4 regions of the Kluyvera fluvialis genome follow, and region 1 is predicted to be linked to each of the others. Evidence: predicted binding sites of a transcription regulator. Region 1 holds the regulator's gene; each other region holds the start of a gene.
What was found. Region 1 encodes CRP, which controls carbon source genes, mostly activating them, when cyclic AMP is high. Its sites were predicted from a motif close to ATGTGANNNNNNTCACAT; they were not measured.

Region 1 (3,131 bases):
GTGGGCATTCGCGTGAGGCGGTGATGGACTCCGTAGTGCGCTCAATGGAAGACTACATCAACTACATTACTCCGCAGTTCTCGCGCACCCATATCAACTTCCAGCGAGTGCCAACGGTCGATACCTCTAACCCGTTTGCTGCGAAAAGCATTCCATCACTGGATGAGAGTTTTGTGGTCATTCACTTCCGCAACCTGGAAGGGATTGACTACCCGTGGCTGCTGGCGATGCTGCAAGGCTCGTTTATCTCGCATATGAATACGCTGGTCGTTCCCGGCGGCAAGATGGGGCTGGCGATGGAGTTGATTATGATGCCGCTGGTACAGCGGTTAGTGGAAGAGAAGAACAACGCCTGAATCATCACGATTGCCCGATAGGCAGGACGCCGCCGGGCAATCACGGATATCAGCCTTCAATCACTTCGTATGAGTGCGTGATGTTGACAGCTTTACCCAGCATCAACGCCACTGAGCAGTATTTCTCCGCCGACAGGTCAACCGCGCGTGCAACAGCCGCATCTTTCAACTCTTTACCGCTCACAATGAAGTGCAGGTTGATGTGCGTGAACAGGCGCGGTGCTTCTTCGCGGCGTACGGAAGTGAGCTTTACTTCGCAGTCAGAAACGTCATAGCGGCCTTTTTGCAGAATAGACACCACGTCAATTGCGCTACAACCACCGGCCGCCATTAGCACGATTTCCATCGGGCTTGGCGCTTTATCGCCAGAGTTGCCGTCCATCAAAATTTGGTGGCCAGAAGCCGACTCACCGAGGAAGGTCATCCCCTCAACCCATTTCACACGCGCTTGCATAATATTTAACTCCCAGGTTGCAATTTTCTTCCCAGATTACGCGCACATAACAAATCTCGCAACGGAAGGCGATCGCCGTCATGCTGAAGCGAGACACCAGGAGACACACGGCTCAAGCTATGCTAAAACAGTCAGGATGCTACGGTAATACATAAACGTACTGCATGTATGCAGAGGACATCACATTACAGGCTGCGGCAATATTCGACAGCCGACTTCCCAGGTAACGGGAAGGATACTATTGCAACCGGTGGCTGCAATGTTTTTGCCGCCGGAAAGAGCTTATAACAGAGGATAACCGCGCATGGTGCTTGGCAAACCGCAAACAGACCCGACTCTCGAATGGTTCTTGTCTCATTGCCATATTCATAAGTACCCCTCGAAGAGCACGCTGATTCACCAGGGTGAAAAAGCAGAAACGCTGTATTACATCGTCAAAGGCTCAGTGGCTGTACTCATCAAGGACGAAGAAGGGAAAGAGATGATCCTCTCTTACCTTAACCAGGGCGATTTTATCGGCGAGTTAGGCCTGTTTGAAGAAGGCCAGGAACGCAGCGCGTGGGTACGGGCAAAAACCGCTTGTGAAGTTGCTGAAATCTCTTATAAAAAATTCCGTCAGCTGATTCAGGTTAACCCAGACATCCTGATGCGTCTCTCTTCGCAAATGGCACGTCGTCTGCAAGTCACGTCTGAAAAAGTCGGCAACCTGGCATTCCTGGACGTGACAGGTCGTATCGCACAGACGCTGCTGAACCTGGCAAAACAGCCGGACGCCATGACTCACCCGGACGGTATGCAGATCAAAATCACCCGTCAGGAAATTGGTCAGATCGTGGGCTGCTCCCGTGAAACAGTGGGCCGTATTCTGAAAATGCTGGAAGATCAAAACCTGATCTCCGCACACGGCAAAACGATTGTCGTTTACGGTACTCGCTAATCCTTTAAAACGGCGTATTGTTCCAACGGTACGCCGTTTTTGTCTCTTATGTGGCGCAGGCTGATTTACCACCCGGAAGTCAACTATGCACTGCGGCAAACGCTGGTGTTATGTTTGCCGGTCGCCATTGGCCTTATCTTCGGCCATCTTCAACAAGGTCTGCTGTTTTCGCTGGTTCCCGCCTGCTGCAATATTGCCGGTCTTGATACCCCGCATAAACGTTTTTTCAAACGCCTGATTATTGGCGGCTGTCTGTTCGCCGGATGCAGTCTTGCCGTTCAGTTGTTGCTGGCGCGCGAGGTTCCGCTACCGTTGATTCTCAGCGGGCTGGCGCTGATTTTGGGCGTAACGGCGGAGATAAGCTCCCTGCACGGGCGGCTGCTGCCGGCTTCGCTGATTGCCGCTATTTTTACCCTCAGCCTGGCTGGTAATATGCCCATTTGGCAGCCGCTGCTTATCTACGCACTCGGCACGCTGTGGTATGGATTATTCAACTGGTGGTGGTTTTGGATTTGGCGCGAGCAGCCGCTGCGCGAGTCACTAAGCCTGCTCTACCGCCAGCTCGCCGACTATTGCGAAGCAAAATATAGCCTCCTGACGCAGCACACCGACCCCAACACCGCGCTGCCGCCGCTTTTAAGCCGCCAGCAAAAGGTGGTTGACCTTATTTCTCAGTGTTATCAGCAGCTACACATGCTGGCGGCAAACCAGAATAACGATTACAAACGCCTGCTGCGCGCCTTCCAGATTGGCCTTGATCTACAGGAGCACATTTCGGTGAGTCTGCATCAGCCAGAGGAGGTGCAAAAACTGGTCGAACGTAGCCACGCTGAGGCGGTGATCCGCTGGAATGCCCAGACCGTCGCCGCGCGCCTGCGGGTGCTCGCGGATGACATTCTCTATCACCGCTATCCCAGCCGTTTCAGTATGAAAAAACAGATTGGCGCGCTGGAGAAAATCACCGAACAGCACCCGGATAACCCGGTTGGGCAGTTCTGTGCCTGGCATTTCAGCCGCATTGCTCGCGTACTGCGCTTCCAAAGGCCGCTGTATCCGCGCAATCTGATGGCGGATAAAGAGCGCCGCCTGCCGCTGTTGCAGGCGTTAAAAAGCTATCTGTCGCTGAAGTCCCCCGCACTGCGCAATGCCGCCCGGTTAAGCGTGATGCTGAGCATCGCCAGCCTGATGGGCGCGGCGCTGCATTTGCCTAAACCGTACTGGATTTTAATGACGATATTATTGGTCACGCAAAACGGTTACGGTGCGACCCGTGTGCGCATTTTCCACCGTGCGGCGGGCACGCTGGCGGGTCTGGTTATCGCCGCCGTGGCCCTGCACTTCCACACGCCGCAGGGGCTGGCGCTCACCGGAATGCTGCTCATCA
Region 2 (3,131 bases), 2.0 Mb from region 1:
CTAAATCAACGTCTTCCGGCAGGCTGTTAATGGCGCAGTTGGTGACAGAAATATGCGTCAGATTGGCATCTTTCACTTTCTTGCGCAGCACGCCAGCCCCCAAAGCGCTGGAACCCATACCGGCATCGCAGGCGACGATAATTTTGCGAACATGATGCAGATCTTTCGCTAAATCGAGCGTGGCAGACGCCGCAGGCTGTGGCTGTGTGCCAGAAACGCTGCCGCCGGATTTAGATTGCTGTTTCAGGCTCTGCATCCGGCGGGTGGCTTCGGCCAGACCATTGCTCTCTTCATCGCCGACGCGAACGCGCTTCAGCAACATGGCGGAGGTGAGGAACGACACCAGCGTCGAGGCCAGAATAGACAGCACGACGCCAATCAGCGACGCTTTCGGCGTCATTAGCAGTACGGCAAAAATAGACCCAGGAGACGCCGGGGAGACCAGGCCTGCGTTGAACAGCGTCAGCGTAAATACGCCGGTCATACCGCCCAGAATCACCGCCAGAATTAAGCGCGGGTTCATCAACACGTACGGGAAATAGATTTCGTGAATACCGCCAAAGAAGTGAATAATCGCCGCTCCGCTGGCAGACTGCTTCGCGCTGCCTTTGCCAAAGGTCATATACGCTAACAGCACGCCCAAACCTGGCCCTGGATTCGCTTCAATCAGGAAGAAAATAGATTTGCCCGTTTCTGTTGCCTGCTGAATACCCAGCGGGGAGAAAATACCGTGGTTAATGGCGTTATTCAGGAACAGGATTTTGGCCGGTTCGACAAAAATAGAGGTCAACGGCAGCAGGTTATTTTGCACCATAATGTTGACGCCCGAGGCCAGCGCTTTCGACAGCAATTCAACCAACGGCCCGATAGCCATGAAGGCCAATATCGCCAGCAGCATCCCGATAATCCCGGCGGAGAAGTTATTTACTAACATCTCAAAACCGCTTTTGATTTTGCCATCGACCCAGCGGTCGAACCGCTTAATGGCCCAGCCGCCCAGCGGGCCTGCAATCATTGAACCCATAAACATCGGCATATCCGCGCCGACGATAACGCCCATGGTAGTGATAGCGCCCACAACACCGCCGCGCTCGCCGCCAATAAGACGGCCACCGGTATAACCGATTAGCAGCGGCAACAGGTAAGTGATCATCGGGCCAACAAGTTTGGCTAACGTTTCATTAGGCAGCCAACCGGTGGGAATAAATAACGCGGTAATTAAGCCCCAGGCGATGAATGCGCCAATATTGGGCATCACCATATTGCTGAGGAAACGGCCAAAATTCTGTATCTTGACCTTGATATCTGGTGATAACATAAAAGACCCCTCGTGGTGCGCGGTAAAGATGCTGCGCGTCGTAATAGTTGCGGTGGTTTCGCCAAAAACCATCCAGTCGTTCTGTATGCAAAATCGACTCTATCACGCCGTTTTCATCTCGCGTACTCGAGGGCTCTTTGTGATTAATGTCACCATACAACTCCCACTCAAAGGCTGTTTTTAGTGATGCTTGTCACATAAATGCACTGAAAGTCGGCTACAAAGTTAAAATACCGCCGTTATTCACGACTTTTTTGTGATTTAAATCACCTTTGTCGTTGGCGTGTTTGTTTTTAAACTGTGACTATCTTCACAAGATAAATTTCCCTTCGCCGTAGCTCGTCTTGTTTGCCTTCCTGTCTGTTGGTTTTTCGTCAGAAAATTACATAAAAAAGCCCTGCGAGGTTTCCCCGGCAGGGCAGATACTGCGTGTGGCGAATTAGCTAAACAGCGCTGTGATTGACGCGCTGCCGAGGCTGTGGAAATGGACGTTAAAACCGACCATCGCCCCGCTAGCACCTTCATCAACGTCGATTTTGTCCACGTCGAGCGCATGTACGGTGAAGATATAACGGTGAGTCTCGCCTTTCGGCGGCGCTGCGCCACCGTAGCCCGCTTTACCAAAGTCGGTGCGGGTTTGAAGCGCGCTGGCCGGTAAACCTACCAGCCCAGAACCTGCGCCAGTGGGCAGTTCTCGAATATCTGCCGGGATATTAGCGACAATCCAGTGCCACCAGCCGGAACCGGTTGGCGCGTCGGGATCGTAACAGGTCACCACAAAACTTTTTGTGCCTGCGGGGACGTCATCCCACGCCAGATGGGGAGAAAGATTTCCGCCGTCATAGCCCATGCCATTAAAAACCTGGCTGTGGGGGAGTTTTTCGCCATCACGCAGATCGTGGCTGACTAATTTCATCGACTGCCTCCTTTGTTAATCGACTGATTAACAAAGGAGTGTAGCGGCTAGCGAACGAAATTTCTGCGCTTTAATCGATAAAAAATGTTTCTTGTTCAACCGCCAGACAGACCGATCGGGTCAGGCGTGTCAACTGCTCCGGGGCGATGAGATAAGGGGGCATCAGGTAAATCAGGCGGCCAAAAGGACGGATCCAGACGCCTTGCTCGACGAAGAAACGCTGCAAGCGCGCCATATTGACCGGATAGCGCGTTTCTACCACGCCAATTGCCCCCAGCACGCGCACATCGGCAACCCACGGTGAATCACTGGCAGGGGCCAGTTCACGCTTCAACTGACGCTCAATAGCGGCAACCTGCGTTTGCCACTCGCCGCTCTCCAGTATGGCAAGGCTTTCCGTGGCGACCGCGCAGGCCAGCGGGTTAGCCATAAATGTCGGCCCGTGCATAAAGCAGCCCGCCTCGCCATTGCTGATGGTTTGTGCAACCTGACGAGTGGTGATGGTGGCGGATAACGTCATCGTACCGCCGGTCAACGCTTTGCCGAGGCACAGAATATCGGCGCTGATCCCCGCGTGTTCACAGGCGAACAGCTTGCCGGTACGGCCAAATCCGGTGGCTATCTCATCGGCAATCAGCAATATGCCTTCGCGGTCACACATTTTACGAATACGTTTGAGCCACTCAGGGTGATACATCCGCATTCCCCCCGCTCCCTGCACGATAGGCTCGATAATCACCGCTGCAATTTCATGACGATGCGCCGCCATCAGGCGTGCAAATGACACCATATCGTATTCGTCCCACTCACCGTCAAAACGGCTGTGTGGTGCAGGAGCGAACAGGTTTTCCGGCAAATACCCCTTCCACAGGCTGTGCATCGAATTATCCGGGTCGC
Region 3 (3,131 bases), 1.6 Mb from region 1:
AATGCCCAGACCGATAGCCAGTTGGCTGGCGGTGCTGAACAGCGTATTGGCATAACTCATTTGCGGTGAGGGAACGTCAGCGAACGCCAGTGTGCTGACGCCGGTAAACTGGATTGAACGGAACACGCCGCCCAAATAGAGCACCAGCATAATGACCCAAACCGGCGTTTGTGGGGTTAAAAGCGCGCAGGCTGCGAGCGCCAAAACGTTGAGCGCACCGTTGATCAGCAGCAAACGGCGGAAACCCAGCCAGCGAATAAGTGGCGTGGTGGCGGGTTTTATCGTCAGGTTGCCGACAAACACCGCCAGCACCAGCAGCCCAGAATGGAACGGATCCATGCCAAAACCCACCTGGAACAGCAGCGGCAGTAAAAACGGAACCGCGCTAATCGAGGCTCGAAACAGCGAGCCACCGTACATCGTGACCCGGAAAGTCGCAACCTTAAGGGCGTCCAGGCGGATCATGGGCCACCGACTGCGGCGGAAGTGGTACAGCGAAAAATAGAACGTCGCCGCACCAAGAATCAGTAGCGCCACCACTAATCCGGCCTGCATTTTCTCTGCTCCCAGCAGTTCCATCGCATAAACCAGGCTGACCATCGATACGGACGTTGCAAGGAAACCGGGTAAATCAAACGGGCGGCGCTCATCATCGCGAATGTTCGGAATAATGCGCAGCGAAAGAAGAATCGCGATTATACCGAGCGGGACGTTAATAAAGAAAATCCAGCGCCAGTCGGCGACGCTTACGATAAACCCGCCCAGCGGCGGCCCAATAATAGGGGCGATTAGCGCCGGCCAGGTCAGGGTCGCAATGGCGGTGATCAGCAGATGTTTCGGTGTGGTGCGCAGGACGGCAAGACGCCCCACCGGGACCATCAGCGCGCCGCCCACACCTTGTAAAATACGCATTGCCACAAAGCTGTCGGCGCTGGTGGCTAGCCCGCAAAATACGGACGAGACGGTAAAGATGGCTAGCGCCAGGCTAAAAATGGTGCGTGCGCCGAAGCGATCGGCTATCCAACCGCTGGCGGGAATCAATACGGCGAGAGTGATGAGGTAGGCGCTAATGCCGATATTCAGGTCCACGGCTTCGACGCCGAAGGTTTTCGCCATGTCAGGTAATGCGGTGGCAATCACTGTGCCATCAAGGAACTCCATAAAGAATGCACCGGCTACCAGCAGTGCCGCAGGGGACACCCCACGGCTGACCTGGGCCTGTAGAGGCTCACTCATTGTTTTTACCCTATCAAAATAATTCGTAAAATTTACAAATTTTGTAGATATTGTAAGTTGTGGTTTTATATAACAAATTTAACTTAATTAATAAACTCTGTGTGATTTACATCGCAAATCGATTGATTTTTGTGATGGTGGTCATATTATACCCCTAAAGACAATAACATCTGCATAACAATAATGGGTATTAACATGAAACAACGTATGCGTAAAATCCTCAAAAGCATGTTTGAAAATTACTGCAAGACCTTTAAAGACGTACCGCCAGGCGCTATGTTCTGATAAAAAAACCTGCTGCGGCAGGTTTTTTTATCTTCTGCGAAAGTAGGTTACTATTACGCTCCGCAAAAAAGGAGCAAAAAATGTCCCAAAACCTTACCCCTAACGATGAACTGGTTTCCGATGTGGTTGCCTGCCAGCTCGTTATCAAACAGATCCTTGACGTTATTGACGTTATCGCCCCGGTTGAAGTTCGTGACAAAATGGCTAGCCAGTTGAAATCTATTGATTTCACTACTCATCCGGCAGGGGCAGACCCGGTAACACAGCGGGCGATTCAGAAAGCGATTGCACTGATTGAGCTGAAATTTACGCCGCAGGATGCAACGCACTAAAAATTAATGACGGGTAGGGTGTGCGTTGCCCTGAACGTTGAACCAACAAGGGCGGATTATCCGCCCTTGTTGCGTTTATAGGGGAAATTGGGGAATAGAAAGTAGATGCCCTGCGCTGGCAGGGCGGCTTAGCTTGGGTTAGGTTGTTTCCCAGTTATCTTCGTCGTTATTTTGTATCGCCGACATAGGCGTCGCTTTATAGTCGCCATGGCCCATGCGATGTGATTCAGACTTAATATTGAATACTGCCATAGACTGGGTCAGTTTTCTTGCCTGCTCTTCGAGTGATTCTGCCGCCGCCGCTGATTGTTCAACCAGTGCCGCATTCTGCTGCGTTACCCTATCAATCTCAGTCACGGCCAGACTGACCTGATCGATACCCCGGCTCTGCTCATCGGATGCCGATGCGATTTCGCCCATAATATCGGTGACTTTGGTCACTGCGTTAACGATTTCACCCATCGTTTCACCTGCTCGCTCGACCAGCGCCGAACCTGCGCCCACCTTGCTGACAGAATCCTCAATCAGGTCTTTAATTTCACGAGTGGCCTGTGCGCTGCGTTGCGCCAGGTTACGGACTTCACCTGCCACAACAGCAAAACCGCGTCCCTGCTCACCAGCTCGCGCGGCTTCTACTGCGGCGTTAAGCGCCAGAATGTTGGTCTGGAAGGCAATGCTATCAATCACTCTGATGATGTCAGAGATTTTTTGTGAGCTGCCGCTGATATCGCGCATGGTATCAACCACATCATCGACAACCTTACCGCCACGCTGCGCGGTTTCTGATGCCGTCAGTGCCAGATTACTGACCTGGCGGGCATTTTCAGCATTCTGATACACCGTCGCCGTCAGCTGCTCCATGCTGGCTGCCGTTTCTTCCAGAGAGGCGGCCTGCTGCTCAGTACGTGAAGACAGATCGTTATTACCGGCAGAAATTTCAATTGCTCCGCTGTAAATGACATTCGCGCCGTCACGCACATCTCCCACGGTTCTGGCAAGTTCATGCTGCATATGACGTAATGTCTCCGCCAGCGTCTCGATTTCCTCACTGCCCGCAGCATCAATGGGCCTGACCAGATCGCCTTTGGCGATATGCTGAATACTTTCAACAATGCGGTTTAATGGTGAAATGAGGACATTGCGAATGCTGAACCAGACGGTGGCGATAATAATGCAAAGGGTGATGAGGAGGAATACGATTATCCATGTGGTTAGTGTCTCATTTTTATGACTATCTTCCACTAACCCGTGGTTGTAATTATTGTACTCGCGATAATA
Region 4 (3,131 bases), 2.0 Mb from region 1:
GCTATAAAGATCACGGCTCGCTGGTTTCGCTGTCTAACTATTCGACGGTCGGTAGCCTGATGGGCAACCTGATGCGCGGTTCGATGATGATAGAAGGGCGCATTGCGCGCATGGTCTACATCTCTTTATACCGTATGCACCAGATTGCGCTGCACGGTTACTGCAAAACGGGTCTGATGATGCTGGTGGGCAGTATTAACCGCGTTATTCGTCCACGTCTGAAACTGCATTAATCCTCGCTTGCCCCCGAAGGCGGCGCTAACGCCGCCTTCGGGAATCCCCTCAGAATCTTCCGAAACACCTGTATTCCCTCATAAATCCCCGTTTTTAATCCTCTGTCTGATTGGCACTGCTAACAATCAGTTGCAAAATTGTTAGTAATAGCAACAAAGGAGGATCTCCCGTGAATAAATCAATGTTGGCGGGTATAGGTATTGGCGTCGCCGCCGCACTTGGGGTTGCCGCAGTCGCGAGCATGAACGTGTTCGATCGTGGCCCGCAGTATGCACAGGTTATTTCTGCCACGCCTATCAAGGAAACGGTTAAAAACCCGCGTAAAGAGTGCCGCAACGTGACGGTAACGCATCGTCGCCCAGTTCAGGATGAAAACCGTATTACCGGCTCGGTGCTTGGCGCCGTTGCGGGCGGCGTTATCGGCCATCAGTTTGGCGGTGGTCGTGGTAAAGATGTGGCGACGGTAGTGGGCGCGCTGGGTGGCGGCTATGCCGGTAACCAGGTGCAGGGGTCGATGCAAAACAACGACACCTACACCACCACCGAACAGCGCTGCAAAACGGTATATGACAAATCAGAGAAAATGCTCGGCTACGACGTGACGTATAAAATCGGCGATCGGCAGGGCAAAATTCGTATGGACAAAGACCCTGGCAGCCAGATTCCGCTGGATAACAACGGCCAGTTGGTTCTGAATAAAGCCTAAAAAAGCACTAACCTATTATTCGCCCCGCAATCACTCAGGCTGCGGGGCGTTTTTTTATCTTGCTGTCGCCCAATAAAATCGGCAAGCCTGCGCTTGCCGAATCACGACTACCTTACACCCTGAAACTCGTCTATTCGCTCAGCATATGCGGCCACAGCTTGAGAGTGGTTTCAGTAATCTGCATCAGCGTTTCAAAGCTTGCACCCTCGCGGGCGCTGATGGACATCCCTTGTAAAACACAGCTTAAAAACAGCGCCAGTTCGCCGATGTTTTTATCCGCCGGAATTTCGCCGCGCGATTGACGCAGTTGTAAAAACTGGCTCAGCGTCTGCTCTTGTACCGCATGGCGCGACTTAATGGTTTTGGCTATCTCTTTTGACGATGCCGCCAGCGCCGACGAGGTGTTTATCATAAAGCACCCGGCAGGGGTGTCTTTGCTGGTAAAACAGGTGGCAACCGCAGTGAAGTAATTGCGTAACGCCTGAACCACCGGCTGCTCGTCGCAGAACAAGCAGGCCTCATTTTTCGATGCGAAGCGGGTGATGTAGCGGTCAAGAACGGCACGGAACAGCCCCTCTTTATTAACAAACTCCGCGTACAGCGTCGGGGCTTTCGCACCTGTCGCTTCAACGAGATCGGAAAGCGATGTCGCTTCATAGCCATACTGCCAGAACAGCGTCATGGCTTTATCCAGCGCTGCTTCCCGGTCAAATACTTTAGGTCGCCCACGGCCTTTTTTCGCGCAACTTTGCGTATCAGTTGTCATCGCGCCGCCTACCTTAGTCGGTTTAGTGAACATTCATTATAAAAATAATTGCCAGCAGGGGCTAGCGCTTATGATACTAAAAAAATTTTCAGCATATTCATATGAAAAATATATGAATTATTATTTACCAAACGATCGTTATAAAAATGACATTGACGTGTGACGCAGATCTCATTATTATTAATTTATCGATCGTTAAGTTAATAACGTCTGACCTACAAAAATTCATCTGCATAGGTAATAATCATGAAAAACGTACAAGCCCTGGCCATCGCAGCAGTCCTTAGTTCACTGTCATTTGCAAGTTTTGCCGCTGTTGAAGTGCAATCCACTCCAGCAGACCAGCATAAAGTCGGCAATATCGCGGCGAGCGCAGGCCCGAACCTGGCTTCTCTGGAACAAGAATTAGCGCAGAAAGCGGATGAAATGGGTGCGAAATCGTTCCGTATCACCTCCGTGAGCGGCCCGAACTCTCTGCACGGCACTGCGGTAATTTATAAATAAGCATTTTACGCAGCCTCTTTCAGACGGCCTCTGCGTTCCCTCACCCGAGCCGCTGACTCCGGTTGGCGAGTCGGGTTCGCTTCGCGCCGCAGCCTGAATGAATTTGCGTTGATAACCCTCAAAATGCTTATGTCACTGCCATAAAAAAGGCCCTGAGCGTAACCCGCCCAGGGCCTTTTACTTTTGTCGCGTTTACAGATTCTGCTGAGCGATATCCTGGTGACGAGTCACGTCAACCGGCATCCCCGAACGGACATCCATCACTTTATTCATCACCGTATCATCGGTTTTTGGGTTCTGGCTAAAGGCTTTCATGCTGGCATTGAGCACGATCGGCAGGGTCTGCGGATTATCATCAATGCTCTCGGAGAGCGGCTGATGAACTTCTACCAGGTGCACGCCATTCGGCTCAATCGATGCTTTGATAGGCGTATTGATAATGCTGACTTTCGTGCCGGGTTTTACCTGATCGAACAGCGCCTTAATATCACCATCGCGCAGGCGAATGCAGCCGGAACTTACCCGCATTCCGATACCAAAATCGGCGTTAGTGCCGTGTAGCAGATAGACGCCGCCGTATGCCGCCAGGCGAATCGCGTGATGACCCATCGGGTTATCCGGCCCTGCTGGCATCACTGCTGGCAGGTCGATCCCTTGTGCTTTATAACGCGCACGAATGTTCGCGGTCGGCGTCCAGGTCGGATTGGCGCGCTTATCAGACACCGTTGTCACCATGGTTGGCGTAACGGTTGAGCCGCCCAGCTGACCAATGCCGATAGGGTAGACGGTGACTTTATTGCTGCCCGGCGGGTAGTAATAAAGGCGTAATTCCGCAAGATTCAACACGATACCTTCTCGCGGGACGTCCGGGAGCAGGGTTTGCAGTGGAATGGTGAGCACGCTACCCGCGCGCGGAACATA

Region 2: a site for CRP is predicted at 1,500-1,517, ahead of AC6I4B_RS15775 (PTS mannitol transporter subunit IICBA). Genes of this name have one in related genera too.
Region 3: a site for CRP is predicted at 1,336-1,353, ahead of azuC (stress response protein AzuC). Genes of this name have one in related genera too.
Region 4: a site for CRP is predicted at 1,864-1,881, ahead of bhsA (multiple stress resistance protein BhsA). Genes of this name have one in related genera too.

The regions. Positions count from the first base shown of each region.
Region 1 covers NZ_AP046142.1:413,566-416,696, reverse strand. The annotation lists gene AC6I4B_RS01925 (phosphoribulokinase) at 1-356, shown strand, start outside; gene AC6I4B_RS01920 (OsmC family protein) at 406-810, opposite strand; gene crp (cAMP-activated global transcriptional regulator CRP) at 1,115-1,747, shown strand; gene AC6I4B_RS01910 (YccS/YhfK family putative transporter) at 1,796-3,131, shown strand, end outside.
Region 2 covers NZ_AP046142.1:3,345,229-3,348,359, reverse strand. The annotation lists gene AC6I4B_RS15775 (PTS mannitol transporter subunit IICBA) at 1-1,318, opposite strand, end outside; gene AC6I4B_RS15770 (kinase inhibitor) at 1,758-2,234, opposite strand; gene bioA (adenosylmethionine--8-amino-7-oxononanoate transaminase) at 2,305-3,131, opposite strand, start outside.
Region 3 covers NZ_AP046142.1:2,002,291-2,005,421, forward strand. The annotation lists gene AC6I4B_RS09555 (MFS transporter) at 1-1,236, opposite strand, end outside; gene azuC (stress response protein AzuC) at 1,432-1,521, shown strand; gene AC6I4B_RS09565 (DUF2766 family protein) at 1,602-1,853, shown strand; gene AC6I4B_RS09570 (methyl-accepting chemotaxis protein) at 1,992-3,131, opposite strand, start outside.
Region 4 covers NZ_AP046142.1:2,366,243-2,369,373, forward strand. The annotation lists gene AC6I4B_RS11260 (NAD(P)/FAD-dependent oxidoreductase) at 1-233, shown strand, start outside; gene AC6I4B_RS11265 (glycine zipper 2TM domain-containing protein) at 404-940, shown strand; gene AC6I4B_RS11270 (TetR/AcrR family transcriptional regulator) at 1,071-1,706, opposite strand; gene bhsA (multiple stress resistance protein BhsA) at 1,953-2,210, shown strand; gene ldtC (L,D-transpeptidase LdtC) at 2,403-3,131, opposite strand, start outside.